Regions from separate parts of the Anaerobacillus sp. CMMVII genome, predicted to be linked through region 4. Evidence: riboswitches for the same ligand, from Rfam matches in the RefSeq annotation. Region 4 holds a riboswitch; each other region holds the start of a gene.
What was found. A riboswitch is a leader RNA that binds a small molecule or an ion and turns the genes downstream of it on or off. The one in region 4 is predicted to bind thiamine pyrophosphate.
Positions count from the first base shown of each region.

Region 1 (8,298 bases), on a different contig from region 4:
CCTTTACCTCCAGAATCAACAACACCTACTTCTTTTAATACTGGTAATAGATCTGGTGTGCGTTCTAACGAAGCTCTTGCTTCCTGAAGGGTAGCTTCCATGATTGTAATAAGATCATCAGAACGTTTGGCAGCATCCTGCGCTTTTCTTGCTGCATCTTTTGCAACAGTTAAGATCGTTCCTTCCACAGGTTTCATAACTGCTTTATAGGCCATATCAACACCAGCTCCAAAAGCATCAGCAAATTGCTTTCCATTTAACGTAGCTTTGCCTTCAACAGACTTGGAAAACCCTCTAAAAAGCTGAGATAAAATTACACCTGAATTACCTCTTGCTCCCATCAGTAGACCCTTCGCAAAAGCGCCTGCTACTTTGCCAACGTGTTCTGGAACTTGTTTTTGTACTTCCTTTACGCCAGATGTAATCGATAAATTCATGTTCGTCCCTGTATCACCATCTGGAACTGGGAAAACATTTAACGAATCAACAAGCTTTACATTCTTCGTTAAATTATTTGCACCTTCTATAAACATTTGGGCTAATTTTTCAGCCTCTAAACTCTTCAGTGTCACTCATGTTCCTCCTTAACATATACTAGTAGAGGACGCTCAAAAGTTCGGTAACGTAGCTCTAGATTTTTTTCTAGCCTTTCGTTGTCCTCATTTTGAACATGCCCTATAGGTTTGTAACCTTAACTCCTTGAACGAAAATGTTAACTGAATCTACAGTTAAACCTAGCATTTGCTCCAACTGATATTTCACTTTTGTTTGAACCATATGCGCTACTTCAGAGATTTTTGTTCCATAGCTAACGATAATATACATATCAATATGGATTTCATCCTCTTCTTCACGAATAACTACACCTCTAGTAAAGTTTTCTTTACCTAAAAGCTCGTTAAGTCCATCTTTCAGTTGTTTCTGTGAGGCCATACCTACTATTCCATAACAGTCAATTGCAGCACCACCAGCAATAACGGCTACAACCTCTTTTGCAACATCAATTACACCTAATTGTGTTTTCATTTTAATTGACACGATCGATATCCCCCTTTATTTAGAGTGTACTTCATGGCTAATCACATTTTACTATAATTACCCACAATTTAAAAGAAAACTGTTATTAAAATGCGTATTTGTCATCTGCTACTTTTTCCACGTTGACATTTTTGTCCTATTCTAAGGTTTTCCTATTCCTAATAAATCATTTACTTTTATGAGTATATCTTTTTCGATATAGCTGTCAAGTATCTTCCCTTGATATTTATTTTAAAACCCCTTGCAATCTTTTTTTTACTATGCTAATATTATCAAGTATTTATAAGATGAATTTGAGTGTCATCTCATGGTTTACAAGGAGGTGCAATCATGGCACGTAAATGTGTAATTACTGGAAGACAAGCTCGTACAGGAAACAAACGTTCTCACGCATTGAACAAAACAAAGCGTAAGTGGGGCGTAAACGTACAAAAAGTACGTATTATGGTAGATGGAAAGCCAAAGCGTGTATACGTTTCTGCTAGAGCTTTAAAATCTGGCAAAGTTGAACGCGTATAATTTGAAAAACGGCTTGTAGTCAATTTTATTGGCGAAGGCCTTCGTTTTTCTTATACTTAAAACTTAAATTTTACCCGGGTAAAATTTATTATTTCCATAGCGCAAACAAAAAAGCACCTACGTGGTGCTTTTTTGTTAACCTTTTTTAAATGAATTCAAAATCACCCTTACAAATCCACCCAAAAATTTAGGTAGCTTAATCGTATAAAATTTCATAAATTTCCCTCCTCGACATGAGTTTGTCGTCTACGGCACTACAAATGAATAAAGTATTAAAAGTCCTCAGTTATTAATAAGTATATTCAGCATTTCTGAAATAGTACCTATTTTTTTACTAAGTTGAGTGAATTTCATAATTACCTTAACTGAGCTATATCAACTAGATAGCGAAAATATTGAATTATGAAATTCATAAAGTTACAAGTACTTCTAAATTTATTCATTCCTCACTTCTCGCTAGACTTAAGCCTATTTTTATACAATTCATTTTATAACCTTGATAGTTTGTCTAATCGCAACTTTCTACCACTATTAATATGCCTGAGGAAAACGAATAAGTACCGATATCCAAAATTAATTCATTACTAATACATAGACTTGAACCACATTCTAATGTTGCAAGAGTTAAAGGGTATTTAAACCCTTGTAAGGTTAATCCTTCAATTTTTTCAAAAAACGAAAGAAATGACACGTACTTGTATTCACTTTTATTTATCGAGTACATACCTGGTTTTTTTAAAGTGATTTTATTTTTATTATCGATCATAAATACTGTAGTGGAACGATCAATGCTTCTTAATAACAACTGCAAATTAACTAGTCCATGGTCTAATCTACCACCAGTTGCACCAAAAACATTAATAATATCCGGCTTCTCCTTTAATGCATAGGATATAGCTAGCTCAAGGTCTGTTTCATCCTTTTGGGCAGGAAATTGTTTAAAACGTTGTTGTCTTATCTTATTCATTAATTTAGGTGACACCGAATCAAAATCACCTAGGACATAATCAGGTTCGATGTCGTAGCGCAATAGATGTTCTAATCCACGATCAACAGCTATCCAAATTTCATTTGAGTCGAGACGTAAAACAGGGAGACTTGAAAAAGGTCCCCCTGCCACAATGTTAATGTTCTTCATTATTTTTGATTTCCTTGAAGTAGTCTTGGTTCTGTATTAGACAACAGAACTAAAACAGCGGCACATAGTAAAAATGCAGGTAGCATATATGATGTATTATATATGATGGAATACCAGACAACGTTCATTCCTTCTGGAGCAAAACTACCAAACCAAACTACACCTGAGATAAAATGAACAATAAAACGAAGGAAAGAACCTAGGAAAACTCCTCCAACAATGACGAAAATACGTTTTGTTGACGACATCGTCGATGAAAAGCTGAATATTCCTGCAAAACCAACAACAGTATAAGCAAGCGCATAGTCTAAAAATATTTGCACTGGATGGAAGTAATATCCATAAAACATTTGGATAGCCCCAACTATAAAACCGGTAACTAAACCTGCCGATAATCCACGACGATATGCCATGAGTAATATTGGTACCATCGCTAGTGAGACAGAGCCACCATAACCCCAAAATCCTTTAATTGAAGCAAAATCTAAAATAATTGCTAATGCTGCCATCATGGCAATTTCAGTAAGATGTAAAACTGGCCTTTTCATATAACACCTCTTCTTTGAATGTAATTAATACCAAGTAGTTTTTTTCTTAATAAAAATTGAAACTCTATCATCATTCATTCTACTACTAGCTCAAACTATTGATCAAAAAAATAACTCAAGTAATAAGTGCTCCCCTTACTGGTCTAAAATCCCACGGCAAATTACGATTAGTTTCAACGTATTGGTAGGATTGTATACTTTTGAGGAAATACACTCTTTACTTGAGTTAACTTATATAACCTCCACTCCCTACGCAAGCACTAACTTACAGGTTCAATGGGTCAGAACGGCACTACGTTCCCTCTCAGTCCTTCTTAAGACTCCCCTTGTGGTTAAACTTTATTATTACCCTCTAATTGCTCTTATTGCTGCTGCTCGGTCCACTTCATTGTAAATAGCAGAACCAGCAACTAATACATTGGCCCCAGCCTCAACGCAAAGCTTTGCTGTCTCAACATTGACTCCACCATCTACCTCAATATCTATTGATAATCCTTTTGACTTAGCCATTTCACTGACCGCATAAATTTTCGGAAGTACTTGCTTGATAAACTTCTGTCCTCCAAAACCTGGATTCACTGTCATTAGCAACACCATATCCACATCATCAATAATATGTTGAAGGGTATCAACTGGAGTAGCTGGATTAAGAACAACGCCAGCTTTTACTCCCTGTTCTTTGATTAATTGAACTGTCCGATGCAAATGTGTACATGCCTCTACATGAACCGTAATAATATCCGCCCCTGCTTTCGCGAATTGTGGAATATATAAATCAGGGTTTTCAATCATTAAGTGAACGTCTAATGGCAATGTTGTTATTGGCCGAATCGCCTCGACAATCAGTGGACCAATGGTTATGTTTGGGACAAAGTGGCCATCCATGACATCAACATGAATATAATCCGCTCCTCCTCTTTCAACATCTTTGATTTCCTCTCCCAGTTTTGCAAAATCTGCAGATAGGATTGACGGTGCAATCTTAATCATCTTAGTACCTCCGTTTTTGTTGTTTTATCTCATCTAAAAAGCTTAAATAATCCTGGTATCGATAGGTGGTAATTTCCCCTGCTTCAACAGCTTGACGGACTTCACATTTAGGCTCGGATGAATGGGTACAGCCTCGAAACTTACAAAACTGCGCTCTTTCCCTCATCTCCGGAAAACAGTCAGACAGTTCTTCTGCTTCAATATCAGCAAATTCTAAAGAGCTAAAACCAGGTGTATCGGCAACTAAACCCGTACCAATTTGGATCAGTTCGACATGCCTTGTCGTATGCTTACCTCTTCCTAAGTGGGAAGAAATTTCATTTGTTTCAATTTCCAACTCAGGTTTCAACGAATTTAGTAAAGAAGATTTACCGACACCTGATTGCCCTGCAAAAACGCTCGTCTTACCATCTAGCCATGGTCTAACTTCTTCAATTAGCTCTTCCATGTATATTGACGTTGTAATACAGTGTAACCTAGGTTTTTGTAGTCGGTAATAAATTGATTTATTTCATCACGATGTTCAGGCTTCAATAAATCAATTTTGCTGACACAAATGATGGCTTCAATATTATTTGATTCTATATGAACCAAAAAGCGATTTAATAAAAGAGTACTAAACTTTGGTTCCATGGCTGAAAAAACTAAAATTGCCTGTTCTACATTCGCAATAGGGGGACGGATTAATTCATTGAACCGATCCTTTAACCCTAAAATATAACCGTCTGTTTTATTTTCAGCCTCAAAATTAACTATATCCCCCACTAAAGGAGTCAGCTTTTTTTTGCGAAAATTTCCTCTCGCACGACATTGATATATTTCTCCATGACTTTCCACATAATAAAATCCACTCAGCGCTTTAATTATCTTTCCTTCAGGCATTGCATCCTCCTTAATTACTTTCATGAATCGAAACGAAAACAGGCGACTTTATCCTTATTGATTTGCTAAAGCCTCTTCATAGGTTAGGATAATCGGATCACCGTATTGCTCACCAGCAATATACCTGATTACTTCAGCTTTATCTCCGGGGTTAATGGTCACAGGAACACGAAATTCTGTTAGTTTGCTGATGTTTCTTTCGACAAAAAGAGTATGCTCGCTTACATTAGAATCCCGATAGGTAATAATAACTGGGTATTCTATTCCAGCCATTTCATCTTCTGGAGATAATGGCACCGGAGCTACAATTACTGTATTTATAGGCTCTGGTGGCGGTTCAGGTTCTGGCCCAAGTGACACAATCACTGTCACAGTCGTTCCTTTTTGTACAATAGTTTCTCTAGCTGGCTTCTGATCAATGACATGATCTTCCGGAATTCGATCCGAGTACTCTTCTTTAACATCGATGTTTAATCCTAGGTTATTTAAACGTTCAATTGCTTCTAGACGAGTGAGACCATGTAAATTTTCCAAGCTGAATTTCATAGGAATACTATAGGTTAAGATGACAACCGTTTCCTCTGGAACAATTTTTTCTCCAGGTAATGGTAGTTGTTCGATAATTAAATTTTCTATGGAATCTGACTCTTTAGGGACTTCCTCAATATTTTCTTCTTTAAACCCAAGTCTAATTAACGTTCTACGAGCTTGTTCCTTATCTGTTTCTGTAACTTCTACCATTTCTATTTTTTCTTTACCTTCACTTACGTATACTGTGATGATTGAGTTAACTTTTACAGTACGCCCCCCTTCAGGATTCGTCCTAACAACATGGTCCTCCGGGATTTCTTCGTGGAGCATTGTTTCTTTTTCAACAGTTAGACCTAGTGCAGTTAATGCTTCATACACTTCGCTGTACTCCATACCTGCTAAGTCCTCAGGAATGAGAACTTCATCAACGTGAAGGAGTTTTGGAACAATCACAAAAGCTGCACCGATTGATATTAGTAAAAGAAAAAATGTAAGGAACATTGCAAAGACCCACTTTTTCTTTTTCTTCTTTGGTGGTTCTTTTTCTAGTGGGGGACTACTCGTACCACTAGGTTTGATTACTTTCGTTTGCTCTAAGTCACTATCGACTGGATGGTTTTCTTAATAATTGGTATTGCTTTAGTTACATCTTCGTTATCATGTGGGACTAAATATTTCTCTTCGTGCATCCTATTAGGGTTTAAAGCCGTATGTAAGTCATCTTCTAGTTCCCTAACATTCGCATACCGGTAAAAAGGGTCTTTCGCTGTAGCTTTTAAAATAATATTTTCAATACTTTGCGGCAATGTCGGATTAAACTTTCTTGGTGAAGGAACTTCTGTTTGTAAATGCTTAATTGCAATAGAAACAGCTGTATCTCCTGAAAATGGGACTTTACCAGTCACCATCTCATATAAGACAATTCCTAAGGAATATATATCAGACTTTTCATTTACCAACCCACCACGAGCTTGCTCGGGAGACAGGTAATGAACAGAACCCATGACTGAATTCGTGTGTGTAATTGTAGCAGATGTCATTGCTCTTGCAATTCCAAAGTCAGTTACTTTCGCTTCACCATTCTCACTTATTAAGATGTTGTGAGGCTTAATGTCACGATGGACAATATGATTTTCGTGGGCATGAGCAATAGCAGACGAAATCTGCATTATGATATTAACGGTTTCTTGAATCGGCAATGAGCCTCTTTGTTGGATTAATTGTTTTAAGGTTAAACCAGCCACATATTCCATAACGATATAATAAATATCTGCTTCTTCGCCAACATCATAAATACTAACTACATTTGGGTGTGATAGGCTAGTTGCTGCTTGAGCTTCTCTCCTAAATCTACGAATAAACTCATCATCATCTGAAAATTGTGGACGTAGTACTTTTACAGCTACATGGCGGTTCAATATAGCATCATGTGCTTTATACACATTTGCCATTCCACCCCCACCAATTGTTTCTAATATCTGATAGCGACCACTTATTCTTTTACCTATCATCGCCATCACCACGATTTTCTTGGTCACTATTAAAAACAAGTGCTACCGAGATATTGTCCTCGCCACCTCGTTCATTTGCATCATTTATTAGATCTACCACCTTTTCTTCAAGGCTTGTATCTTTTTTTAAGACTTCGAACATTTCTTCATCTTTTATTTTATTTGATAGCCCATCAGAACAAAGCAAAATAAAGCTTCCTTCGTCCCACTCAATTGTCTTAATATCAACTTTTATAGTTCTTTCTGTTCCTAGTGCACGTAAGATCACATTGCGTCGTGGGTGATTCTCAGCCTCTAATAGAGTTATTTGTCCTGATCGAACCAATTCGTTTACCAAGGTGTGATCCTCGGTCTTTTGTTCAAAGACGTTTCCATTAAGTAAATATGCCCGACTATCCCCTATATGAGCATATGTAACAAATTGGCTAGTACAAACTACTGCAACTAATGTCGTCCCCATACCTTGACATTGCGGGTGTTTTAAGGAATGTTCAAACAAATGGGCATTTATTTCAGTTATGGATTGTTCCAACCATAATTCAATACTCGTTGGAGTCGTAACTCCTTTTGCTTCTTGCCATTTTGACGATAATAATTCAATCGTCATTTTACTTGCTACGTCACCTGCCTGGTGCCCCCCCATACCATCAGCAACGACCGCTAATAAGATGCCATCTTTATTATGAGTAAAGCCTCCGTTATCTTCATTATGAGACCTAACTTGTCCTACATCCGATTTAAATGCCACTTTCATCGATTATCCCCTCGTTTCTTCTTTACGTTCCTTCGCTCTTAATTGGCCGCAGGCTGCGTCAATATCATGTCCCTGTTCACGGCGAATCGTAACATTAACTCCATGTGCTTTTAATATTTTTTCAAACTTAAAAATTTGCTCTCTTGGCGTTCGTACGAAATTTCTTTCAACAACATCATTTACAGGAATTAAATTCACATGACACTTTATCCCTTTAAGTAATTTTGCTAACATTTCTGCATGCTCAGCTTGATCATTGACTCCACCAAATAGCCCATATTCAAATGTCACTCTTCGTCCAGTTTTGTCTATATAGTAACGAACAGCATCCATCAGTTTCTCCAATGAATAGGCTTTATTTATTGGCATAAGCCCCGTTCTAATTTC
Region 1 covers NZ_JACEHK010000016.1:45,192-53,489, reverse strand. The annotation lists gene H1D32_RS20385 (DAK2 domain-containing protein) at 1-572, opposite strand, end outside; gene H1D32_RS20380 (Asp23/Gls24 family envelope stress response protein) at 676-1,038, opposite strand; gene rpmB (50S ribosomal protein L28) at 1,369-1,557, shown strand; gene spoVM (stage V sporulation protein SpoVM) at 1,693-1,773, opposite strand; gene H1D32_RS20365 (thiamine diphosphokinase) at 2,066-2,695, opposite strand; gene thiT (energy-coupled thiamine transporter ThiT) at 2,695-3,243, opposite strand; TPP riboswitch at 3,472-3,580, opposite strand; gene rpe (ribulose-phosphate 3-epimerase) at 3,589-4,233, opposite strand; partial or broken gene rsgA (ribosome small subunit-dependent GTPase A) at 4,235-5,115, opposite strand; gene H1D32_RS20345 (PASTA domain-containing protein) at 5,170-6,147, opposite strand; gene pknB (Stk1 family PASTA domain-containing Ser/Thr kinase) at 6,240-7,157, opposite strand; gene H1D32_RS20335 (Stp1/IreP family PP2C-type Ser/Thr phosphatase) at 7,147-7,911, opposite strand; gene rlmN (dual-specificity RNA methyltransferase RlmN) at 7,915-8,298, opposite strand, start outside.
Region 1: it holds a riboswitch for thiamine pyrophosphate, as region 4 does, so the genes downstream of both, thiT (energy-coupled thiamine transporter ThiT) here and H1D32_RS12505 (acetylornithine deacetylase) in region 4, are expected to answer to the same signal.

Region 2 (8,298 bases), on a different contig from region 4:
AAATCCGATTCTTTTTATAAGTGCTGCTCTATTTCTAGCCATTACTAGTGATCTGTTATTAGGAAACTTCTTTATGCAACGATCCTACTTAGGTTATGATCCTATAATCGGAGCTAGGTATTATGGGATTGGCAATGAGTACGCTGGAGTTTATTTAATTTCGGGGCTTCTTTTACTCGAGAGGACGCTGATAAGAAAATGGTTTTTGTTAGTGGTTATTAGTGTTGGACAGGTATTTTTGTTAGGTTCAACGTTTTTTGGGGCGAATGCTGGGGCTACTCTTTCTGCAGGAATTATGTTCGGCTATTTTGCTTATCGAAGTTTTTTTCCAAGGATAGAATGGCGAAAGCTTTTAGTCATTTTCGCAGTCTTAGTTTTTCTGAATTTAGTGCTATTGTTTGTAACACAACTAAATGGACAACAATCACATATTGGCTATGCTTTTTCGAGAATGTTCCAAGGAGACTTTGGGTTTATTATCGATACGATCCAGAGAAAGATAGCGATGAATTGGAAGATCTTCCGATATAGTAATTGGACTCAGCTTTTTGTTACAACGTATTTATTAATTGCCTTCTATTTGTGGCGCAAAAAGGAGATTGTTCGCAGTAGAGTTCGGAGGCTTTTAATTCAGACAGGGGTGGTTGCTTCCATCGCCCTGCTATTATTAAATGATTCAGGAGTCGTTGCCGCAGCAACTTCTATGTTTATAATTGTTTGTACAAGCTATTACTGGGCGTTAGATGAAGTGTAAAGTTATAAGTTTTGAGTTATGAGGGATGAGTAGAGATATAGTTTTGAGTTAAGAGGGATGAGTTTTGAGTTAATGATAGTAAAGCTCCGAAGCATTACTTGAAAACAACTCAAAACTCAAAATTCAAAACTCAAAACTTAAACTTAAACTCAAAACTCTAAACTATTCTTCAAGCTCACTCCATTCTTCCATTAAGCCATCAAGTTCTTGTTTGTGAGCTTCAATTTCACTGTTTAATTGAGACACTCGAGTGTGGTCTTGGTAGACATCAGGATCACAAAGGGCAGCTTCCTTCCCAGCAAGCTCTAACTCGAGCTTTTCAATAGCTTGTTCAATTTCTTCGAGACGTCTTTGGCGTTGACGTTCTTTTCGCTTGGCTTCTTTATCTTGTAAAAAACTTTGTTTATTAGGTTGTTCCTCTTGTACTTGAACCTTCTCTAATTCTTTTTCTTTTAATTGTTTCCGTTCTAAGTTTTCTTGTTTTTTTGTCAGATAGTAGTCATAATCACCAATATAATCGATCAGACCTTCTTTCGTCATTTCCACGACCCGAGTTGCCATCCGGTTCACGAAGTAGCGGTCATGGGAAACGAAAAGTAGTGTTCCTGGATAGTCCAATAAAGCACTTTCGAGAATTTCTTTACTATCGAGGTCAAGATGGTTTGTTGGCTCATCTAGGATTAGAAAGTTAGCTTTTTGCATCATTAACTTCGCCAATGCAACACGAGCCTTTTCGCCCCCGCTTAAGTCAGAGACATTTTTTAAGACATCATCACCACTAAAAAGGAAGTTACCTAGAATGGTACGAATTTCTTTTTCAGGTGTTAATGGATATTCGTCCCATAGCTCGTGTAAAACTTGTTTATTAGAATTAAGATTGGCTTGTTCCTGATCATAATAGCCTATCAAGACGTTACTACCGTATTTGATCTTTCCGGCAACGGGTTCAAGTTGCTTTGTAATAATCTTTAATAGAGTTGATTTACCAATTCCATTTGGCCCTAGGAGGGCAATACTCTCAGCGCGGTTAATCGCTAGAGTAAGATCTTCAAATAATGGTTTGGAATTTGGATATCCAACAGCAAGCTGCTCGGTTCTTAAGACATCATTTCCAGTTTGCTTCATTATTTCAAATGAAAAGCGTGCAGATTTCTCATCGCCTTGTGGGCGGTCTAAGAGTTCCATTCTTTCGAGTTGCTTCCGCCGACTCTGGGCTCGCTTGGTTGTCGAGGCTCTTGCAATGTTGCGTTCGACAAACGTTTGAAGTTTTTCTATTTCACCCTGCTGTTTTTCATATTGCTTCATTTCAATTTCGTAGCGCTTCGCTTTTTCGTCTAGATAAAAGCTATAGTTCCCAGAAAACTTTGTCGTTTTCGTTCTTGAGATTTCATATACCACATTAGCCACTTTATCTAAGAAATAGCGGTCATGGGAGACAATTAAAATTGCACCTTCATAATGAAGGAGATATTGTTCTAACCAAGAAAGTGTTTCAATGTCTAGGTGGTTTGTCGGTTCATCTAAAATGAGAATATCAGGACGAGTCAATAGAAGTTTTCCTAAAGCAAGTCGGGTTTTTTGCCCGCCACTTAGCGTTGATACTTTTGTAGAATAGTCTTTATCAGAAAAGTGAAGGCCAGATAAGATGCTACGGATATCTGCTTCGTATTTATAACCACCTTTTTCTTTGAAGGTTTCTGAAAGAAGATCGTAATCTGATAATAACTTTTCATATACTTTTTCATTATTAATACAATTGGGATCTGCCATTTTTGTTTCTAAGCTTCGAAGCTCTTTTTCCATCTTAATTAGTGGTTCAAAAACAGCAAGCATCTCATCCCAAATTGATTTCGTAGATTCCAAGCCTGTATCTTGGGCTAAGTAGCCCAAAGTAACGTCCTTAGGTATAATAATATCCCCTGAATTATAGGAGAGTTTTCCGGCAATAATTTTTAATAGCGTCGATTTTCCGGCACCATTTCGGCCAACAATCGCCACTCTATCTTTTGATTGGACTTCTAATTTTATATTCGATAATATTGGTTCAGCACCAAACGATTTTGTCAATTGAACGCATTGTAAAAGTATCATTTATCATCATCCCTAACATTAAGTAGCAATCTAACGCACAAACAATTATAATCATACCGTTAGTGTACCGTAATCAAATATGGACAAGCAAATAATACTTTTATCCCCCAAAAAACAAACGTCGGTTGAATGGATAATAATATTAGGTAAGTGCTATTTCCTCAAGATAGTAACATTAAGACAGCTAGTAATGAAGAGATATTAAGTTATCGGGGAAGCCTTTCTAACATTTGAAGGCTTTAGACACCAAATATGGATTATAAATTGAATTACTCTTGAAAAGAGCCCTTAAAAAAAGAGAATTATTTCATTTTCGTTACAATTTATGAAACGATTACAAATTTGACAAAATGGTGTACAATATATTTGTAATGAATTGAAAGGGGACATTTGAAATGTCATCGTTTACTCATTTTAATGAACAAGGACGCGCAAAAATGGTCGATATCTCTGAAAAGAATGAGACGGTTCGAACAGCTTTAGCAAAGTCTAGTGTTGAAGTAAGTGCAGAAATTTATACAAAAATTAAAGAAGGATCCATGGGCAAAGGGGATGTTCTTGGCGTAGCTCAGGTTGCAGGAGTCATGGCTGCGAAAAGAACGGCTGATTGGATCCCAATGTGTCATCCACTAGCATTAACAGGCGTGGATGTTACCTTTGATTGGTCTACAAAAGACGACAATCACAAGCTTAATATTTACGTAAAAGTAAAAACAAAGGGAAGTACAGGAGTTGAAATGGAAGCTTTAACGGCAGCTTCTGCTGTTGCTTTAACGGTTTATGATATGTGCAAAGCTGTTGATAAAGGAATGGTTATTGGACCTACATACTTAGTTGAAAAAACAGGTGGAAAAAGCGGAGATTTTAAAAGAGAGAAAAGTGTAGACTAAAACAATTAACATTTGTACCGACTAAAGGGGAAAAACCGGGAGTTATTAGCAAGGATTTGTGAATTGGTAAACAATGAAACATAGAAAATGAGGATTTGCATTAGTGGGGATGAGCACCTAAACCATTGATTTTGTTTTGCCCTTTATCTAGTTGAAGGTACAGGTTGGAGGCAGAAAAATGAATATCGATCAAACGAAAATTCCTCAAGCAACGGCAAAACGGTTGCCTTTGTATTATCGATTTTTAGAAAATTTACAAGCGTCTGGGAAGCAAAGAGTTTCGTCTTCGGAATTAAGTGAAGCCGTAAAAGTAGATTCAGCAACGATTCGTCGAGATTTCTCCTACTTTGGTGCACTTGGGAAAAAGGGGTATGGATACAATGTAAATTATCTATTAACCTTTTTTAGAAAAACATTAGACCAGGATGAGGTTACGAATGTCGCACTAATCGGTGTCGGAAACTTAGGGACAGCATTTTTGCATTACAATTTCTCAAAGAATAATAGTACAAGAATTGAACTAGCTTTTGATGTCGATGAAAATAAAGTCGGGACTGAGCTTGGAAGCGTTCCTATTTATCATTTAGATGATTTAGAAAAAGTTTTAGACTCTTCTATTTCAGTCGCGATATTAACTGTACCGTCATCCGTTGCTCAAAAGGTAGCAGATCGTTTGGTTGCTTGTGGTATAAAAGGAATTTTGAATTTCACACCAGCCAGACTATCAGTACCAAAGAACATCCGAGTTCATCATATTGATCTATCGGTTGAACTTCAGTCATTAATTTATTTTCTTAAGCATTATCCAATGTAAGAGTCGTACCTGCACGAAATACAATGAAAGGGTTATCACATGTCTAAACAGTGGTAACCCTTTTTTATTATAGAATCAATTTGGCTACGGAGATAACAAAGACGTTCAATCCAATTACTCTTACCTTCAGTATTGTAAATCTGATAGTTAGGGTTTTTTCTTCTTTATAAATGACTGGTAAAAAAATCCTTGATTATTAAACCCTTCTATACTAAAATTTCATTTTTCATGGTATGATTAAAAATATATTTCGAAAAACGAAAGGATTCTACAGATGAGAAAATTGTTTCCTGAAAAATGGCTTGTAGTGATAGCAGTATTATTAGGAACTTTTACAATTATTTTAAACAACAGCATGTTAAATCCGGCAGTTCCCCATTTGATGAAGGTATTTGAAGCTGATGCGGTAGCTACCGGATGGGTAATTACAATCTTCATGGTAACGATGGGAATAACCATGCCATTAACCGGCTACTTAGGAGATAAATTCGGAAAGAAAAAGCTTTATTTGAGCGGTTTAGTAATCTTTATCATCGGCTCTATTTTAGGCTCGTTTTCTTGGGACCTTAGTTCCCTTATATTTTTCCGGGGCATTCAAGGAATCGCTGGTGGAATTATGATGCCATTATCAATGGCACTTATCTTTGAAGTATTTCCAAGACATGAGCGGGGACTTGCCACAGGTATCTGGGGCGTTGCAGCGATGATGGCGCCTACGATTGGGCCTACGATTGGTGGATTTATTATTGAATCTGGCAGTTGGCAGTGGCTCTTTTTAGTTAACGTACCAACAGGGGCTTTAGGAATTTTGATTGGTGCAATGTACTTAAAAAATACAAACAGAGTCCAAGGAATTACCTTCGATAAATGGGGATTTGCTTCAGTAACAGTGGGAGTAGGAGCAATCCTATATGCATTAGGGAGAGTTTCAGCAATAGAGCATCTAATACAACCTCTAAATCTTACATTAATAATTATTGGAATAGTCTCGCTATATCTCTTCGTAAAAATTGAAAACCATCAAGAGCAGCCATTATTAGATTTATCAATTTTTAAAAACAAGGCTTACACATATAGTGTCTGGATTTCAATTTCAACCTCATTAGCGTTATTCGGAGGAATCTTTCTAATACCTTTATTAATTCAACATGTGTACGGGTTAGGGCCGGTAGTCACAGGCCTAGTATTTTTACCAGCGGCGCTTTTCACCGGCATATTTATGACCATTGGAGGCCGACTTCTCGATCGAAAAGGACCATTACTTGTTGTTACTAGTGGTCTAGTCATGATCGCTGTCCCTACAATTGCTTTAGGATTTACAACAATGGAAACCTCTTTAGCTATGATTTTCTTACTCATGGCACTGCGAGGAATTGGTCAAGGCTTCTCAACCATGCCTGCGACAACTGCCGGAATGAATGCCATTCCAGAAAAATTTATTTCTAGAGGATCAGCAATGAACAACGTCTTAAGGCAAATTAGTTCAGCTCTAGGGATCGTCTTTATCTCAATCTATTATGAGGTTCGTAAAGTGCAAGTATTTCCTAATGTCGGGACAATGGAAGAAGCAAGTTTACAAGCGATTAATGAAGGGTTTTTGCTTTTAGGGGTAATCGCCATTCTAACGATACCACTAGGTTTGCTAATAGGCAGAGCTTCTGAAAAACAAGAACGTAAAACAACATTATCGGCGTAGGAAAAATATTAATTTCAAAACGATTTAGTATAGAAAGTTTTGAAAACTATGGTATGATAAACAAAATAATATGTTTTACAGCTACGGGAGCCTAGAGGACTAGGCTGAGAGGATGACTATTCCGTCACAGACCGTGAACCTGATCTGGATCATGCCAGCGGAGGGAAGACTGTGATTGTAAGTTTGATCTTTACATGTCTTTAAGGCCGCATCTAGATGATGTGGCTTTTTTCATGTTTAAAAACAACCCTTAGGAGGAGAAAAAATGGCAAAAGATTTATTGAATATTGGTGGAGTAGAGCTAAATAGTAGATTATTAATCGGAACAGGTAAATTTAATAACGATGCGCTCATTCCAGAGGTAATTAGTTCCTCAAAATCACAAGTAATAACTGTGGCGATGCGCCGTGTTGATTTTCAAACAAGCCAAGAAAACATCATGAAGTATATACCAAAAGAGATGATTCTTTTACCTAACACTTCAGGAGCTAGAACAGCAGAAGAAGCGGTTCGCATTGCAAGACTTGCTCGCGCTGCGGGCATGGGTAACTGGATAAAAATTGAGGTAATCTCAGATCAAAAATACTTATTGCCAGATAACTATGAAACAATTAAAGCAACGGAAATCTTAGCAAGTGAAGGATTTATTGTTTTACCTTACATGAGTCCTGACCTAATGGTAGCAAAGAAGTTAGAAGAAGTAGGAGCTGCGGCAGTTATGCCACTAGGAGCACCAATTGGCACAAACCGTGGTCTAAAAACAAAAGAGTTAATACAAATCTTAATTGAAGAATGCGAAAAGCCAGTAATCGTTGATGCCGGGATCGGTAAACCATCTCAAGCCTGTGAAGCAATGGAGATGGGGGCAGACGCAGTATTAGTCAATACAGCGATCGCAACGGCTGGTGACCCAGTAGCGATGGGAGAAGCCTTCAAAGCAGCAGTTCAAGCAGGCCGAACAGCTTATCTATCAGGAGTTGGAAGTGTAGCTAGACAAGCAAGAGCGTCATCACCACTGACAGGATTTTTATCAATATAATTTGCAGGTTTGAGTTAAGAGTTAAGAGTTGTGAACCGGAATGCTTCGAAGCAAAGCCTAAAATAACTCATAACTCAACCCTCATAACTCAAAACTAGGGAGGGGTTTTACCGTGAGTTTTTATTATGAATATGAAAAGTTAAAGGAATTGCCTTTTGAGAGTTATTTTCAAGGCTTTACTGAAATAGATGTTAAGAGAGTTTTGGCAAAGCAACGAATGACCCCTGAAGATTTACTTGTGCTGTTATCACCCGCGGCTGAAGGGTTATTAGAGGATATTGCTCAAAAAGCTCATGAATTAACAGTTCAGCATTTTGGAAAAACCATTTTACTTTTTAACCCAATTTATATTGCTGACCATTGTGTGAACCTTTGTACTTACTGTAGCTTTAGTGTGACGAACCAATTTCAACGTAGCAAGCTCTCAATGAAACAAATTGAAGTTGAAGCGAAAGCATTAGCAGACCTAGGTTTGAAGCACATCTTAGTGTTAACAGGTGAGTCCAAAACATCTACGCCTGTTTCATATATTGTTGAGGCTGTGAAAGTACTGAAAAAGTATTTTCCATCGGTAGCTATTGAAATTAACCCTTTAGATACTGATGAATATAAACAGTTAGCTGAAGCGGGGGTAGACGGCCTTACCGTTTATCAAGAAGTATATAATGAAGAAATCTATAAATCTGTTCACGTAAAAGGTCCAAAACGTGATTATCGTTATCGAATGGATACCCCTGAGCGTGGGTGTGAAGCAGGCATTCGCCAAATTAATGTTGGAGCTCTTTTAGGTCTTGATGATTGGAGAAAAGAAGCCTTTTTTGCAGCTATGCACGCAAGATACTTGCAAAGAAAATATTTAGATGCAGAAATCAGTTTATCCTTACCAAGAATTCGTCCACATCTTGGTGACTATCAACCAAGATCTATTGTCGAGGATCGTCACCTTGTTCAGGCGATTACAGCATTTAGATTATTTTTACCGCGAGCAGGAATTACATTATCGACAAGGGAACC
Region 2 covers NZ_JACEHK010000001.1:321,994-330,291, forward strand. The annotation lists gene H1D32_RS01785 (hypothetical protein) at 1-754, shown strand, start outside; gene H1D32_RS01790 (ABC-F family ATP-binding cassette domain-containing protein) at 917-2,845, opposite strand; gene moaC (cyclic pyranopterin monophosphate synthase MoaC) at 3,241-3,735, shown strand; gene H1D32_RS01800 (redox-sensing transcriptional repressor Rex) at 3,914-4,549, shown strand; gene H1D32_RS01805 (MDR family MFS transporter) at 4,824-6,245, shown strand; TPP riboswitch at 6,319-6,429, shown strand; gene H1D32_RS01810 (thiazole synthase) at 6,511-7,284, shown strand; gene thiH (2-iminoacetate synthase ThiH) at 7,397-8,298, shown strand, end outside.
Region 2: it holds a riboswitch for thiamine pyrophosphate, as region 4 does, so the genes downstream of both, H1D32_RS01810 (thiazole synthase) here and H1D32_RS12505 (acetylornithine deacetylase) in region 4, are expected to answer to the same signal.

Region 3 (8,298 bases), on a different contig from region 4:
GACTGGAATGAGTACCGAGATAGTGAAATTGATCAACCTATCTATGTAGGGACTGGTTATGGAAGAGTTTCTCTTAAAGCAAATATATTAACATTCCATACGCTGAAGGAAGAGAAGCTTATTGAATTTAGGAAAACGATCGAAAATAAATTGGACGTTATCCTATTGAAAAAAGAAGAGAAAACGTTACAAATTCCATTTGAAGCAGAGTTTCACAATTCCGTTATCTCAATGGATAAAAACATTCCACAGTACTTTTCGGTCTATGTTCAAAATAGTTTATTACTTGATTTAGATGCTGCCATTCCAATGTTTAACGATCGCTCTATTCGGCAGTTAGTAGAAGAAGGCAATCAACGCAAAGCCGAAGTGTGGTTACAACAATCGGAATACAGTCTTTATAAAAGTATACTTTCGCAATTTGGTAAAGTAGAAATTACCGCTGATTTTAACACGGCTCGAAAGCAGTTAGGGTTACCATTATCCAGATTTGTTACAGGTGGGGCAGATCGAATAACTACAATTACAGAAGCTTCATCTTATAATAGGGGAGTTGTTCAAAAAGAAGACATCCCATTTTTAGAGCAATTGGGTTTTACACCAGACACGGTAAATAATTTCTATACAGAAGATATCATCGAGTTTTATAAAGACAAAACGGGCGGAAAAAGTGAGGCTACTGTTCGAAAATATACATTAAGTTTATATGATTTACGTGAAGTGCTCGAGCGTATATCGGCAAAAAGCTGGGCTGATTTCGATTACTCGATGTGGGAATATCTAATTTCTATCCGCTATATGGCTCTATTTGAACGTATGAGTAAAACTCAAATAAAAGATATTGCAAGTGTTTTAAAAGCTTTTGCGAAAGCTCTTGACGAAAAATATAAAATGAAAGCTAGTAAAGATGTCACAAAGATATTCCAGAACTGTGAAAAGCAACTTCTTGAATGTATTGAAATTAAAAACTCAATAATTTCGTATGAATTTAAAGAGCAGCTTTCAAAATATAATAAAATTGACAACTTTCATAAACTAAAAGATAACTATCGATCAGTTCAGCGGGTTTTTCAAATCAATAAAATAAATAATAATAGCGTGATCGTAACTGAACTTACTTCAAGTGGCAAACAATTTACCATTACTTTAATGGAAAGAGAATGCGAACGGATGGAAGAAGGTTTTATTTTCGATGCAGAAGTTGCATTAGTGAAGGGTAACCTCTGGCAAATCGTTGATCTCTACCAAGTATATCCACCAATCGGAAAAAGATATTTGGTTAGAAATTAAACTATAGTACCTGTCTTAATTTTTGGTGTCAGACACCCTTCGTGGACAAATTGTGCAATTTGTCCGTCTGGTATGTACGTTTTTCAATGAACCGCTACCTAAAAACTAAGGTTTTCCTCATTTCTTGTAATGCTATATAATTAGTGAAAAAAGGGAGTTAAAGGGATAAGGGGATTGATACCTTGTCCAAGCTTTTGAAACGATTAATGAAAAATAGGACAGAAAAGCAGTCCCTTTAAAAATAGAGGTGAGTTTATGGATAAAAAAACAATGAATACATTATTAGGTGCTTTGGAACGAATGAAGGAAGATAATATGAAAACACAAATGAAAATGGAAGAACTGGCTTGGAAACAGATTTCGCTTCCATGTACGTTAATTGAGGCACTTAGTAGTCTAACAAAGTACGAATTAGATTGCATCCGAAAAAATTACAACATTAAAGGCATTAGTTCACTAAAAAAGAACGAACTTGCAACTGAGCTAGCAAGACAGATACCTATGCTATACAAAAATATTATTTCTAATCTTGATAAAGAACGTTACGAACTTGTAAAGAAAATTGTGAAACAATCTGGCTATCTTAACAAATTCTCTCTCTCATTTTCAAAAATAAATTCCCTGAAGGATTATAGTATTTTGTTCCCGGGTAACTACCTAGGGGATAAAGTGTTATTTATGCCTTTGGATTTTATGAATGCTTTCTCAGAGATAGATAGTCCTAAGCTACAAAAGAGGTCCAACGTAATACAACCTGGATTAATCTTACTCAAGGACTACTCTATTTTTATGGATGTATGGACTCGTCTAGTCTAATAGAGAAGGTAGAAGGCCTAACAAAAGAAGAGTTTGACGTCTTACACTTTTTGGATGTCATTACATTTGCAAGTGACTATTACGAACAAGTCTCCTTAAACTATACTGGTTTGAAGGATCATCGCGTGTTTGATCAGAAGAAACTCATTGAAGAACATAAAATGAGAGCAAGTCTCGATTACTATTCGTTTACCAAAGCACAATTATTAGCCGCAGGGCAGCCTGACTACGTTGAAAAAAATCACGCGATGAAGGATTTATTAGATTTTCTAAAATATTACTATGAAATGAATAATGAAAACTTAGATGAAATTGCATGGCAATTAGTTACCATGATTAATAAAGATGCTCAACCTGCCATGGCTATTCAATATTTACAAAGCTGGATTGAGATCCCTTCTATGGATTTTTTACAGGAGCTAACAGGTAAGGTGATGAATGTATATAATAACACCCGTTTGTGGGTGTTAAAAGGACATACGCCCCATGAGGTTTCGCAAATCGGACAAAAACAATTACAACCTTTAGCTAAAGTAGCTTTTCCAATCGCTGCGAAAGCCGGAAAGGTTGTTCCTATGAGCAACTACACAAAAACAGGAAGAAATAATCCATGTCCATGCGGTAGTGGAAAAAAACATAAAAATTGCTGTTTGAAATAAAAAGACTAAGAGGACAAATTTATGGTACCAATTTCAATTGAAGAATTTGCAAAGAAGCACGTTAAAGCAAATAATAATACTGATAAAAAGAGTCTAAAAGAAAGCCTAATAGCAGCCGTGGAACGAAAAAAGGCAGGAGAACCTTGTATTTCTTGTGGACAACCCATCTGGGCAATTGGTTCAGCGCTAACTGGTTCCAATATGTGCTTTACCTGTACAACAGGTGAAACCGATCATTCAGAGGATTATGAAATAAAGGATGTTTGTTACTAATAGAAAACAAAACGGAACAATATTGTTTGTTCCCTGAGGGGGGACAAGGGGGCAGTATAGCTGTCGCTCTGTCCCTCTTCTTTGTGATTTTTCGATTTCTTATTTCGTATATCAAAGTACTGTAGGGGAAAATTGAAACACGGTTCTCTAGCTTCCTTAACACTTGGCGATAACCGATAAGGTAGACTAATCTTATAAAAGGTTTAATTTATTCAATTTGATCCTTTAATTTTTCAATTTCAGCCTCAGTTAGCCCAGTTAATTCAAGTATTTCTTTTCTAGGATAACCCTTAATCAGCATAAGTTTAGCAAAGTCAAGTTTAGCTTCGAACTTTCCTTCAATCTTTCCTTCAATCTTTCCTTCTATTTTTCCTACTGCTTTTCCTTTTTTCTCCCATGAAGTCATCAGTTCCATAATGTGGTTCACCTCATCATTTGGTATTTGCTTTAATTGTTCATTCAATTCGAGTTCTTCTATAGGACTTAATTTAAGATATTTTTCAAAGATACCAGCAACTAATTTTTGTTTCGCTGGGTCCAATTCTAATTTCAGCAACATTCGTAAAAATTCAAATTTAATTTTGACCTTTTCACTTTGATCGTAGCCCATTTTACCGAGTAATGCAAGGGCAACAGGGTTAGGTTGATTTATAAATTCTCTCCAAATTTTGCGCTTAAGGTGTACCGTAAAAAGTTAAATGAAAGCACTTCTTTAAATGGAAGTTGAATGTTAAAAGAGTTAATTTCCCCCTTCATTTCTTCATAGCTGTAAATAGCAATTGGTACAATTGGACAACGGAATTTTTCATAAAGACGGCTGAAGTAAAAAAACATGCGATCACTGAAATCTTCCTGAAAGGTTGCTTGTGTTTCAATATGGACAATAATAATTGTATTTTCACCCTTTAATTTTGTTTCAGCTAGAAGGTCAACTGCACCTTTGCGACCTTTTAAGATGTCGGTGTAAACTTCTTGTTGTAAAAAAGTGATGTGTTGATAATCTAGGTGTTCATATACGTCCGGGAAAAATGCTAGAATAAACTCCTCAAAAAAAGTGGTAATTAACTCTTTGAACCAACGGTCATGATCATTTCTTTCTTGAGTTTCCAATATCCTCACCTCTAATAGAACGTTTGTTCTAATTATAAAGTAAAAACAAACGTTCGTAAAGGGGGAAGCACGGGGACGGTTCTCTTGCTTCCTATGTTTAGCGAAACGAAGGAAGCAGCAGAACCGTCCCCGCGCTTCTTAAACTTTTATCGCTATAGTATTTTAATATAAAAAGCATGGGGACAGTTCTCATGTTTCTTTCGTTTAGTGAAACGAAGAAAGCAAGAAACCAGTTTTGAAAGTTTTTTGAACAATTAGGATAAATAACTATACAAAAAAAATAAAGCTACATAGTTTGTATATTGGGGTTACCCCACAATCTCTGAGAAGGTGGTGGCACTCATGAGCAAAGGCTATGCAGGTGCAGGATTTGCGTTAATCCTTGTATTGTTTATTTTATTAGTAATCATTGGTACAGCGTACGTTGGTTACTAAGCATTGGTAGAGAGTCAACACTCGTGTGTTGGCTCTTTTCTCTGATTTCCATATATATACGGACAAACTATGCTATCCTTCAAGAAGAGGAAGGGGACAGGTCTATCCCTCTTCCAAATTCGAAAAGTCGATAGAAATTTTGTATAGGTTGATAGAACCAGAATGAGACCGCTATAATGTAGCGAGGTATTAATAAAATTAAAGCAGTTCACTTGAGAACAAGGAAGTTTTCTAAATTTATTTCGTTTAGCGAAACGAAGGAAGCAGCAGAACCGTCCCCACGCTTCTTCATTGTTTACAAAAACAAAATAAAGAGGTAAAATCAGAGAAACTATATATGTCTGTGACGCACTAGGGGTGCATTAGCTGAGAGGCAGGATGAAATACCTGTTAACCCTTAAAACTCGATCTAGGTAATACTAGCGTGAGGAAGTGCATGTGAATTTATTGGATTCCTATCTTTAAAAGACGGTAATTCCAATCGATGATTATTCACTGCATCTTCTTTCGGGAGATGCAGTTTTTTGTTTTGTAAAAGGAGAATTTGCTTTGGGATATCTTCTTCTAACAGTTAGCTGTCTCGTTCCATCGACTTGTTTTGCTCTTATTTTATGAGGGGTGTGTCACTACATATGTTGATAGATTAATCGATAAAAAGAGGAGGAATTTTTTATGCAAGGATTAAGCTGTGGAATAAGTAGAATTGTAGGGTGTCGTTTTTCTATATATCCAATGACTGATAATTTTGTCGAGGTTATTACAACAGCATTAAAGGAAGTGGACAGTTCTAAGGTTTGGTCGGAAACGGATGATGTAAGTACATGTATTCGTGGAAGAAGTGAGCATGTTTTTGATGTGGCAAAAGCAATTTTTGTTCATGCAGCGAAAACAGGGGTTCATGTAGTATTTAATGGAACATTCTCTATTGGTTGTCCTGGAGATACTGCAGGAGATACGTATATGTCTGAAGACGATGTACGCCTTAACGAGGAAAAGGCGAAAGAAGAATCGATAGAAGTGGCAACACAATTTGCTCTCTATCCGATGAATAATCCAGACTACATGCAAGTAATTATCGATCAATGTGCACATGCACAAGAAATTGGAACATTTACAAAAGGAGTACATTATGCCTCCAGGTTAGATGGGGATGTTCATGATGTGTTCTATACATTAGAGCAATCCTTTGTTAATGCAGCAAAAACACATGAGCGTAGCCATGTAACGATGACAGCAGTAATATCAGCGAACAGTCCATCGAAAAAAGATAAATAATCATAATAAAAGGCTGTTTTCGCTAAAGTATGTTGCTTTCGTAAAAATCCCAAAAGCCGGATTTTTACACATAATTACTAAAATTTCACTACTTATTTAGTAAACTAGTGCTCTTTTCTTACTCAATTTATAGGGTGATAATCTTATTTTGAGGGATTTTTTCAATTATTTGAGGTTAAATAGCAACAATGTTTTAGAAAAGAGCCTAATAAAAAGGAGTTTTTATAAATGGAAATGAAATGGAATTTACGTGAAATTGTTTTAATGTCTATTCTTGGAGTTGTTTTCGCTGTTATTTACTTATTGTTTTTCTTATTCGGAACTGCTCTTACGAATGTATTAGCACCATTCGGATTAGGCCCATTTGGTTATGAAGTTATTTTTGGAGTTTGGTTTATTGTTTCGATCATTACCGCATATATCATTCGAAAGCCAGGAGCTGCATTGATTTCTGAGACGATTGCCGGTGGAGTACAAGTGCTTCTTGGCTCACCAGCGGGACCTTTGTTAATTGTCGCAGCATTTCTTCAAGGACTAGGAGCAGAAGCAGCCTTTGCAGCAACAAAATATCGTAATTATTCTACGAAGGTACTTGTCGCTGCCGGAATCGGCGCTGCTGTGTTTAGTTTTGGATGGGGCTTTTACCGATCTGGATTTTTAGCATTAGCTATGCCATTACTAACTTCTATGTTTATTGTTCGTGTTATTAGTGGAGCGGTATTGGCTGGTTTACTAGGAAAATGGATTAGTGAAAGTTAGCTGATACAGGAGTACTTAGAAGTTATGCATTAGGAAAGGAATGGCAAACAAAACGTGAGCAGAAAGCATCATAGTCAAGCTCTCATAAAACTGGATGATTTTTCTTTTGGTTATGAAGCGAACAAGGCACCTTTACTAAAAAACCTCTCATTTACGATTGGTGATGATGAGGCGATTCTCTTAATTGGCCCAAGTGGATCAGGGAAGAGTACATTGGCATTATGTCTAAATAGTCTTTATCCTGATGTAATTGAAGGCTGGACTGAAGGCGAAATTCATTATAAGGGGACACCTTTGCATGAATTTGAAAAAGGAGCCATAAATCAAGAAATTAGTGTCGTGTTTCAAGATCCTGAAAGTCAGTTTTGTATGGTTACGGTAGAAGATGAGCTAGCTTTTACGTTAGAAAATATTAATACACCTCGAGAAGAAATGCAGAAAAAAATTGATGATATATTACAGCTCGTTGGCTTGATTGATGTAAAATATCGTCCGATCCATGAACTGTCTGGTGGTCAAAAACAGAAAGTCGCTCTTGCTTCTGTCCTTTTATTAGAACCGACATTATTAATTTTAGATGAGCCTACAGCTAATTTAGACCCTGCTTCAAGATTTGAATTTACCCAAATCTTGAAGCAGTTAAAAGAAGAGCGTAATTTTGCTTTACTGATAATTGAGCACCATTTGGATGATTGGCTTCCAATGGCAGACAGAGTGCTTGCGATTAACTCAGAAGGCGAGTTAATGGCAGAAGGGACACCTCAAGAAATTTTCTATAATAGAATAAGTCTATTAAAGAACGAGGGTATTCATATTCCGAAGGTTGTAGAAACCGTCATTAGTACATTAGCAACAGACAATGGATCGAGTGCCGTAAAAGACTTACCATTGTCAGAAAAAGATTTAGCAACCTGGCTTCAAAAGATAGGAAAGCCATCAATTTTTATCCAAGAAAAAAAATCTAATTTAGTTCTTGATCAAATTGGTGATAATTTTGACGAAGTTTTATCTCTTTGTAATGTCTCCTTCTCAAGGGGAAAACAGTCGATCCTCACCGATATCAGCCTATCGTTAGCTAGAGGAGAGCTAGTGGCAATTGTCGGCCAAAACGGTGCAGGGAAATCAACATTATTGCAATTAATCGCTGGAATATTAAAAACAAGTCAGGATCACGTTTTCTCCTAAATAAAAAGTATGAATCTTGGTCAGAGAGAGAAATGCGAAAGGAAATGGGATTTGTTTTTCAAAATCCTGAACACCAGTTTATTACTGATACAGTGTACGATGAAGTTGGATTCGGTATGGTGCTGAACAAAACTCCTGAGAATCTACTAAAAGAAAAGGTTAATCAATTACTAGAACGTTTTCATCTCGTAAACCATAAGTGGAGTAATCCTTTTTCTTTGAGTGGCGGGCAAAAACGCCGACTAAGCGTGGCCACGATGTTAGATGAGGTACCGAGTGTATTGCTGTTTGATGAACCGACTTTCGGACAGGATGCAGAAACAACTGAAGAGTTGATGGAAATGATTGAATCGCTACGGAAGAAAGGAACTGCTATCGTTTTTGTTACTCATGATATGGATCTTGTTGATAGTTTCTGTCAAAGAGTATATGTCGTCAATCAAGGTAAGTTATCCTTCCAAGGAACCCCCGAAGAGTTGTGGGAAAAGAAGGAGCT
Region 3 covers NZ_JACEHK010000004.1:87,527-95,824, forward strand. The annotation lists gene H1D32_RS08915 (SEC-C domain-containing protein) at 1-1,290, shown strand, start outside; gene H1D32_RS08920 (hypothetical protein) at 1,546-2,106, shown strand; gene H1D32_RS08925 (YecA family protein) at 2,088-2,765, shown strand; gene H1D32_RS08930 (hypothetical protein) at 2,787-3,038, shown strand; partial or broken gene H1D32_RS08935 (Rpn family recombination-promoting nuclease/putative transposase) at 3,247-4,148, opposite strand; gene H1D32_RS08940 (YjcZ family sporulation protein) at 4,491-4,583, shown strand; TPP riboswitch at 4,927-5,031, shown strand; gene H1D32_RS08945 (Ykof family thiamine-binding protein) at 5,256-5,858, shown strand; gene H1D32_RS08950 (ECF transporter S component) at 6,087-6,617, shown strand; partial or broken gene H1D32_RS25370 (ABC transporter ATP-binding protein) at 6,672-7,214, shown strand; partial or broken gene H1D32_RS25375 (energy-coupling factor ABC transporter ATP-binding protein) at 7,362-8,298, shown strand, end outside.
Region 3: it holds a riboswitch for thiamine pyrophosphate, as region 4 does, so the genes downstream of both, H1D32_RS08945 (Ykof family thiamine-binding protein) here and H1D32_RS12505 (acetylornithine deacetylase) in region 4, are expected to answer to the same signal.

Region 4 (8,298 bases):
ATGGAACCGGTGGTTATACAGGCGAACCTGTGCAACTGATTTATTGTATAACTGATCGGATGATGTACCCAAAGCTTAAGAAATTGTTTTAACGCTTGACCCTTCGGCTATTTTAGAAGCATCCTACGTGACAGAAACGACTGGTGTTGAAAAAAACTCATTACTCTGTTCAAACAAATAAATAGTGAAAAGTCACTTTGAACTTCACATGAAGCTATCAAGTGACTTTTCTTTTCGATTCTTATATTATTCTACGATATTAACAAAAATCTCCTCTAAAGCAGGCTCTTTGTAATTAAGTTAAAATTGAGCATCCACTCAATGGTTTCTTCCCAAGAAGAGGCTTCTTGACTACCGAAACCAGCTGCCGACTCCATTTTAGGTAAAAGGATTTCAAGGCTTTGCTTTTCTACTTCTTCCACTAGTGGGAAGTTAGCTTTATCTTGGTGGCTTAATAAAATCGATAGGGCTTCATCTGGGTTTGCTTTCATGAATTCATAGCCTTTTGTAGCTGCACGCCAGAAGGCTTTAATATCCTTTTGGCGCTCATTCCATGTCTTATCGTTTGTTACTACTACTAGCTCATAGAAACTAGGAACGCCGTAATCAACAGGGTTAAAGTATCGTGTCTCATAGCCCTTATGCTTTAAAACAGGAACTTCATGGTTGATATAAGCTCCAATCACCCCGTCAACGCGACCAGTTGTCAGTGATGTACCTAATTCAAAACCAACATCAATCATTGTGACGTTGTCAGGGTTTCCACCATCGGTTTTAATCATTGTCTTTAATAACGCTTCATTTAAGGAATTCCAGGAAAGCCAATTGTTTTTCCTTCAAGATCCTTTGGTGTTTGAACGGTACTTTCTTCAAGAAAAACTACATGGTTTAAAGGTGAGCGAACAATCGCTCCCACAGCTTTCACTGGGACATCTTGGTTTGCACGGGCGATGACAACATCTGGCTGATAAGAAATTCCTAATGTAATTTGACCTGCTGCTGCAAGATTAATAGGATCCGTTGGGTTTGCTGGAAATTGAATATTTAGCTTTATTCCCTCTTCTTCAAAATAGCCTTTTTCCATTGCTACATACAAATAGCTATGTACTGCATTTGGATACCAATCTAACATTAAATCAACCTCAGCTAATTGATCTTTTCCAGTTGTTGCTTTCTGACCACATGCCATAAGTACAAACGTTAATAATAAAGCCATGAATAACAAAGAATATTTTTTCACCCTGTTTTCCTCCAGTGTAAGGTCATTTTTCTAGTAAAACGACGGCTAAAAATAGGCCGATTCCAATAGCTGATAATAAGACAATTGGTGCAAATACACCTGCGCCATCAAATTGAGTCATCATTCGTCGACTAAAATAGCCAAGACCACTTTGAGCGCCTAACCATTCGCCAATGGCTGAGCCTATCACGCTTAAGGTAACGGCGACTTTTAATCCGGAATAAAAGAACGGTAAAGCAGTAGGAACATTTAACTTAAAAAAGATATCTTTTTTACTAGCTCCCATCGTAAGCATTAAATCTCTCAGTTCTTTGTTACTTGAGCGAAGTCCATCGAACGTACTAACGGTAATCGGAAAAAAACGTGATAATTAGTGTTACCGCCACTTTACTCCATATTGAATATCCAAACCAAAGAACAAAAATTGGTGCTAAGGCAATAATCGGAATCGTTTGTGAAGCGACAATAATAGGATAAAATGCTTTCTCTGCTGTTTTATTTACGTTCATCCAGACGGCAATTCCTATACCTAATAGGATCGATAAGGCGAGACCAACAATAATAATCGAGAGTGTTGCAGGTAAATGAACTAAAAATAATACGCCTCTGAGTTCCCACAGCTTAACGATCACCTGGATTGGTGTTGGTAATATAAACGCCAAATCAACAATAATCCCCACTACCTGCCAAATGATCAAGAAGAAAAAACTAATAGGAATGGGTGCAACTGTTTGATTAACATGCTTCATAGTGTCACCTTTGCTCGCAGTTGTTCAATGAGTCTTTCTTTCACTTCAATAACAGCAGGAGCATGAATATCACGAATTGTCCGTGGACGACCGAGAGGGACGCTCACTTCCACAAAATTTGTTACTGGTTGTTCAGTAAAGATAAAAATACGATCTGATAAAAACAATGCTTCGTCAACATCATGAGTAATAAATAAAATTGATAGCTTCCACGTTTCCCATTGAGTCAGTAACCATTCTTGCATCGATAGTCTTGTAATCGCATCTAAGGCACTAAATGGTTCATCTAACAGTAAAACGTTAGATCCGCTTAAGACAGTTCGTAAGAAGGATATTCTTTGTTTCATCCCTCCGGATAACTCACTTGGATACAAGTGTTCAACTCCATTTAAACCGAACTGTTCTAACAGGGTTACTACCCTTTGACTAGCTTCTTGTTTTTTTACCCCTTGGATTTCTAGAGGTAACGAGGCATTTTCAAGGACCGTTCGCCAAGGCATCAGTAAATCTTGTTGTGGCATATATCCAACCTGGCCTAAGCGACTTTTGTGTGTTTGGCCATTAATAAAAATGTCTCCCTGTTTTGCTTCTTCAAGACCAGTAATTAATTTGAAGATCGTACTTTTTCCAGAGCCACTAGGACCGATAATGCTAACAAATTCGCCTTCGTCGATATGAAAGTTTAATTTACTCAAAAGCGTTTTTTGGCCATTTTCATAGGCAAATGATACATCTTCAAACTTTAACGAACACTTAGTCATTTGTTGGCCACATCGCTTGATGATAAGCCATATCCCAAAACATATATTCAAATCTTGTAGTGTTCAGGAAGACTTCCTCTAATCTCTTTAAGTCTTTTTCTGGAAGGCCAGTTGTGAGATCATCGAGGAGTTCGATACACCAAATCGCAAGTTGACCAAATTCGTCAGAACTATACATTTTAATCCACTCACCATATAACTCGTGTTCGCTAGCGCCAGGAATTTATTAAGTTCCTTTCCTATCTCCCAGTAGCTCCACATACAAGGTAGTAAGGCTGCAACAAGAGCTGCTAAAGTCCCATTTGCCCTACCTGCAACATATAATGGCTGTAGGCCAGAGTTGTTGGGGAAGGATCCGCATTTTCAAGCTCGGTTCAGTTACTCCGAATTTTTCTGCATATTGGCGGTGTAAGGACATTTCCTCATTTAATGTGGAATCTAACAAACTAGCAAAGCGCCCCATCGTCCGAACGTCGCTCGCTTTGACTGCCCCAAGAGCAAATAATTTGGCGTAATCGATTAAGTATAAATAGTCTTGAATCATGTAGAACCGGAACTTCTCTTTTGGTAGTGTCCCAGCACCCATCTCTTGTACAAATGGGTGAGTGTGATTTGCTTGCCAGATTGGTTGTAGCTCTTGATATAATCGTTCACTAAACTTCATGGTTACACAGCTCCTTCTTTTTTCGTATTGGTCCAGCTATAAATGAATTTCGCTAATACTTTTGTAAATTCGAGCAATTGATCGATTGACACTTGTTCATTCACTGAGTGAGCGTACTGAAGTGTTCCGGGTCCATAAATGACGGTTGGAATTCCCGCATCTCCTAACCAGCCTCCATCAGTTACCGTTGGTGAAACATCAATTTCCGCTTTTTTCCCAGAGACATTTGCGTGAGAGGTAGCTAATAATTGAACAGCTTGATGAGATGGATCAACTTCTAAGGAAGGGAATACCTCACCACGCTCTTCTATCATTGATGTGCCTCCCCAAGTAAAAAAAGGTGCATTTTCCTTTAACCACGGATCACTTTCGGCAACACGTAAAACATGATCTTCAATTTCTTTTGCTACTTGTTCGTAGGTTTCATTTGGATAAAAATGTACGGTAATCCAAAGGCGACATTCATCAGCGATAAACGCTGCATGTCTTCCACCTTCAATGACAGCTGGATTGATAGTGTTTGTTCCAGGTTGGAATCCTGGATAACTTTTGGTGACAGCCCAGTGTCGTTCAAGATCTTGCAAGCCTGAAATGATTTTCATCATTTTTTCAATTGCACTTGCACCGAAAAGGCCACCACCTGCATGAATCATGTTTCGTCTTGTTGCATCATGAAACGTTTGATTACTTTTGATCGTAATCCACCCAGTAATCACACCACCTTGACCTTGAATGTGCAAATCGCTTGTGTCAACAACAACCGCAAAATCAGCTTTGTAACCCTTTTGACAACACTGTAATGTCCCTGCTTCCCCTACCTCTTCACCAATGACAGACTGAAAAATGAGATCACCTGGGAAGGAAATACCAGCTTCTCGTAATAGTTTTACGGCAAATAATGCACCAGCCAAGCCTGCCTTCATATCTGCTGCACCACGACCAATGATAGCACCATCTTTTACATAAGGACTAAAAGGGCTTTTATTCCATGCTTCATCTTCACTTACTTCTGCGACATCAATATGACCATTAATAATTAAGCTGTTATGTGTAGCAGAATTCGTACCTTTTAATGTCCCTACTACATTTGGGTCATTAGGATAGACATCCCACATATCGATGTCAAAGTCGATCTCTTTTAAAAAGTCGGCAATGAATTCCTGAGCCTCCTTCGTATTTCGTGCTGGTGGTGCCGGCGTTTTAAATGAAATTAGTGTTTTTGTTAACTCAATTAGTTCGTGTTTGCGTACATCAATCTGCTCTAATACAAGATTAAGCTTTTCTGGCATTTCATCAGTCCTTTCGGAAATCATGTAAAACAAAAAGAAAATAGCCAACAAAAACCACTTCCAATAAAGAAGTGGTTTAGATAGACAATCATAATTAGGCAAAAATAAGCTCGCCAACTATATGTATCCGCACTTCTTCCCTCCGCTAGTATGACCTAGATCAGGTTTTAAGGGTTAAGACATCAGTCTCTCTCAGCTATAAAAGCACCCCTAGAGTGGTAATTATGTAGTTTTGAAGAATTAGTAACTATTACTATTTATTTCTATCATACTTGAGATCTTTTTTCAATAAAGTTTTTCAACTGCATTACCTTAACCGAGTGATATCAATCTATATGTAGTGCGAAAATAATATATTAGGAAGTTCATTAATCAAAATATGTGACTAGAATTTCCTAGTCACATACCCCGATTCCCCTATTCTTTTGTACTACTATTACGATTTAAACGACGTTGAAAGTAGATGAAAATTGGAAGTGGAATGATAATCCAGCCAAAGCTTTTTACTAAATTATTTTTTGCGCGTTCAATTTCATTTTCTTTCTGTGAGTTCACCATCATATCATAACTGATTCGTAATTCTTCTTCGGTTAACTTTTCAGCTGGTTGCTCTGGAGACTTTTCAAACCCAGGTCCTCCAAACCGCTTGTATTCTTCAAATGATTGATAATAAGGTGTTGGGGCAACGATATCAGCCACTGCCATAAAAGCGGCAACACTTCCACCTATAGTCATCATTAAGGTAGCAAATAACACTAGATAAATATAAACATTTTTAATCATGTCTTCTCCCCCTCTTTCTGAGTTTCCTTTCATCCCTGCCGCAGTAAGTAAAAAAATGAATGCAATAATAAAAATAGGTAGTAACAAAATAGAAAACAAACTCCCTCACTCCTTCTACCGTTTGATTTTCTGAAATTGGCTACGTAAATCGGCATCCCCCCGATCTTGCAGTTGGTGACATTTACTCCTATGACGGAAAAAAGAAAACCTATAGAATAAATGCATGTGAAATTGTCGTGAGAGACATCAGATAATTACATATTATACTTCTATTTTAAAATATAGTCGTCTTTATCCGAGTTTAGTTACAAAAAACACACTAAATTTTAGTGTGTTTAAAATCTTTCTTTAAGGCATTAGCTCGCCACGAGACGCGACATAAAGGGAGTACCACTCTATCTTGTCATGAGTTCTGCTTGCATTGCTGCATCTTTACATTTTTTAATCCGATCTTCGTTTGAGGTGCCGATAACTGGCTGAACCATTGCAGGATGTCGCATGAGCCAACCAAGGACGATGGCTTCTTTTGTTGTTTCTTTTTGAATGGCGAGTTCCTCAACTATCTGTTTTGTTTTTAAGTAAGCTTCTGTCGGATTCTCCTTTTCGCGTCCTGTATAAATTCCTTTGGCTAATGCTCCCCAAGCTTGGACTTGAATATTTTCTAAGCAGCAATGTTCAATTATCCCCTCAGAAAAGTTAAATTGTGTGCCGGATTTTTGATTCACTAATACCCCTGACTCAAGCCAATCAAGTTTATGTAAGTTCATTTCAAGCTGATTGACGACAAGTGGACTTGTACAATAACTTTGTAATAGCTTCATTTGGGCAACGTTCATGTTGGAGACACCGAAATGGGTCACTTTCCCTGAATTTTTTAATTGCTCAAACGTTTCGGCAACCTCTTCGGGCTCAATTAACGGATCAGGTCGGTGTAATAATAGGATATCAATCTACTCAAGGCCTAATCTGTCTAAAATTCCTTCTACGGAATTGATAATATGGTCTTTAGAAAAATCGTACCGATTTGGAATTTCCCCTTCTGGAAACCGAATACCACATTTTGATTGAATAACCATTTTTTGCTTTAGTTTTGGATTGCGTCTCAACACTTCACCAAACACTTTTTCTGCTTTGCCGAACGTGTAAATGTCGGCATGATCAAACATGGTAATCCCAATCGAAAGTGCTGCATCAATGGCACGTTCAGCATGTAAAATATCGTTTTCTGATATCGGATTTTGGTTCCAGCCGCCACCTAACCCCATGCAGCCAAAGACAAGTCTGCTAGATGTAATTTGTCGCCTGCTGTAATGGTATAACTTTCATTCACTCATCTCCTATGTTGCTAACCTTAGGACATCATTATACACATTTCTATGATAGATTTCTATTATTAGGAAAACGATAAAGATTTTTCAATTTACATAAAAATTCATGAAAAGCTCTCTTCCTACCCATACTAAAACTAGGAGGAGTTTCTGAATATGAAATATGCTTGTATTGCACTTATTTTGCTTTTGTTCAAACACTCAATGTATCTGACAATGTCTTGATTTCTTTGAAGGGCAAACGATTGCTAGTGTCAATCGTTCTGAATTTCACTCCATACTTGGTAATTCAGTCATAGATGTTGAAAAAGTTGATCAATTTTTAGATAAACTTGATCAGCAAATAAAAAAAGACCCAATTAATGCTTGGATTGATGATTACGGCGGTGTTGTTGATGAGCAACTAGGTCATAAACTTGATCGCCAAACATTCTTAAATGACTTTTACACCTACTTTTATAGCAAAGGATCAACAAAAATTTCTGTTCCGACCATTCCTATTTATCCTAAGGTTGATAGTGAATTACTTGCAAATATTCGTGTGAAACAAATTGGTCAGTACATAACCTATTTTAATCAGCGAAGGAAAGGAAGGGTTCAAAATATCAAACTGGCTTCTGAAGCTATTAACAATCATGTTGTTTTTCCAGGAGAGGTCTTTTCTTTTAATCAGGTTGTAGGGCAAAGAACGTTTGAGAAAGGCTATTTACCTGCTCCGGTTATTATTAAGGGGAGAGTTTATCGAGACTTTGGTGGTGGAATTTGCCAAGTATCCTCTACTTTGTTCAATGCTGTTGACCGTGCAGGAGTACAAATCGTACAACGTTATTCCCACAGTAAACGTGTTCCTTATGTACCGCCAGGACGGGATGCACAAGTAAGTTGGTACGGTGCTGATTTTTCTTTTAAAAATATCCATAATCAACCACTCTTAATTCGAGCAAAAGTTTATGGGGGCTCACTCCTCATTACAATTCATTCCTCAGACGTAATCAATTTCAAATCTAGGAATGTACCCAATGCACCAATCGAAAGTCCTTTATAATATCTCTAAAAGTAAGTAAGGTAGCCACAAGAGTGGCTACCGCTTTTTTTGCTTATTCATTTAGGGTAACCTTGAATGCAATTGCTTGTAACGTTACTTGATTAAGGAAATCTTTTCCGTTTAAACGATAAATGTCGCCTTTTCCCGATGCTTCTTGGAAATTATATACTCGAACGATTTCTGCTTCTTCTTTATATACTTCGATAAATGCCTTTTCATTTTCAGATAGGTAAAATGGCGTATTCTTTGGTCCTGTCGTTGTTTTGACTTCAAGAAACTTCGGGTTACCATTTGCATCATAAGAAAGAATGTCGTAGCCAGCGCCGTCCCCTTCTTCGAGAGATACATGAATAACCTTTTCAGCCAATTCAGTATTCAAACTATCTTTTTCATGTTGAAGAACAAACACTTCACCTTTTAAGCCAATGCTTTTATTTCT
Region 4 covers NZ_JACEHK010000009.1:1,431-9,728, forward strand. The annotation lists partial or broken gene H1D32_RS12480 (YitT family protein) at 1-181, shown strand, start outside; partial or broken gene H1D32_RS12485 (ABC transporter substrate-binding protein) at 247-1,240, opposite strand; partial or broken gene H1D32_RS12490 (ABC transporter permease) at 1,237-1,989, opposite strand; gene H1D32_RS12495 (ABC transporter ATP-binding protein) at 1,986-2,750, opposite strand; partial or broken gene tenA (thiaminase II) at 2,743-3,414, opposite strand; gene H1D32_RS12505 (acetylornithine deacetylase) at 3,417-4,703, opposite strand; TPP riboswitch at 4,824-4,925, opposite strand; gene H1D32_RS12510 (hypothetical protein) at 5,121-5,486, opposite strand; partial or broken gene H1D32_RS12515 (aldo/keto reductase) at 5,835-6,812, opposite strand; gene H1D32_RS12520 (VanW family protein) at 7,356-7,859, shown strand; gene H1D32_RS12525 (protein NO VEIN domain-containing protein) at 7,912-8,298, opposite strand, start outside.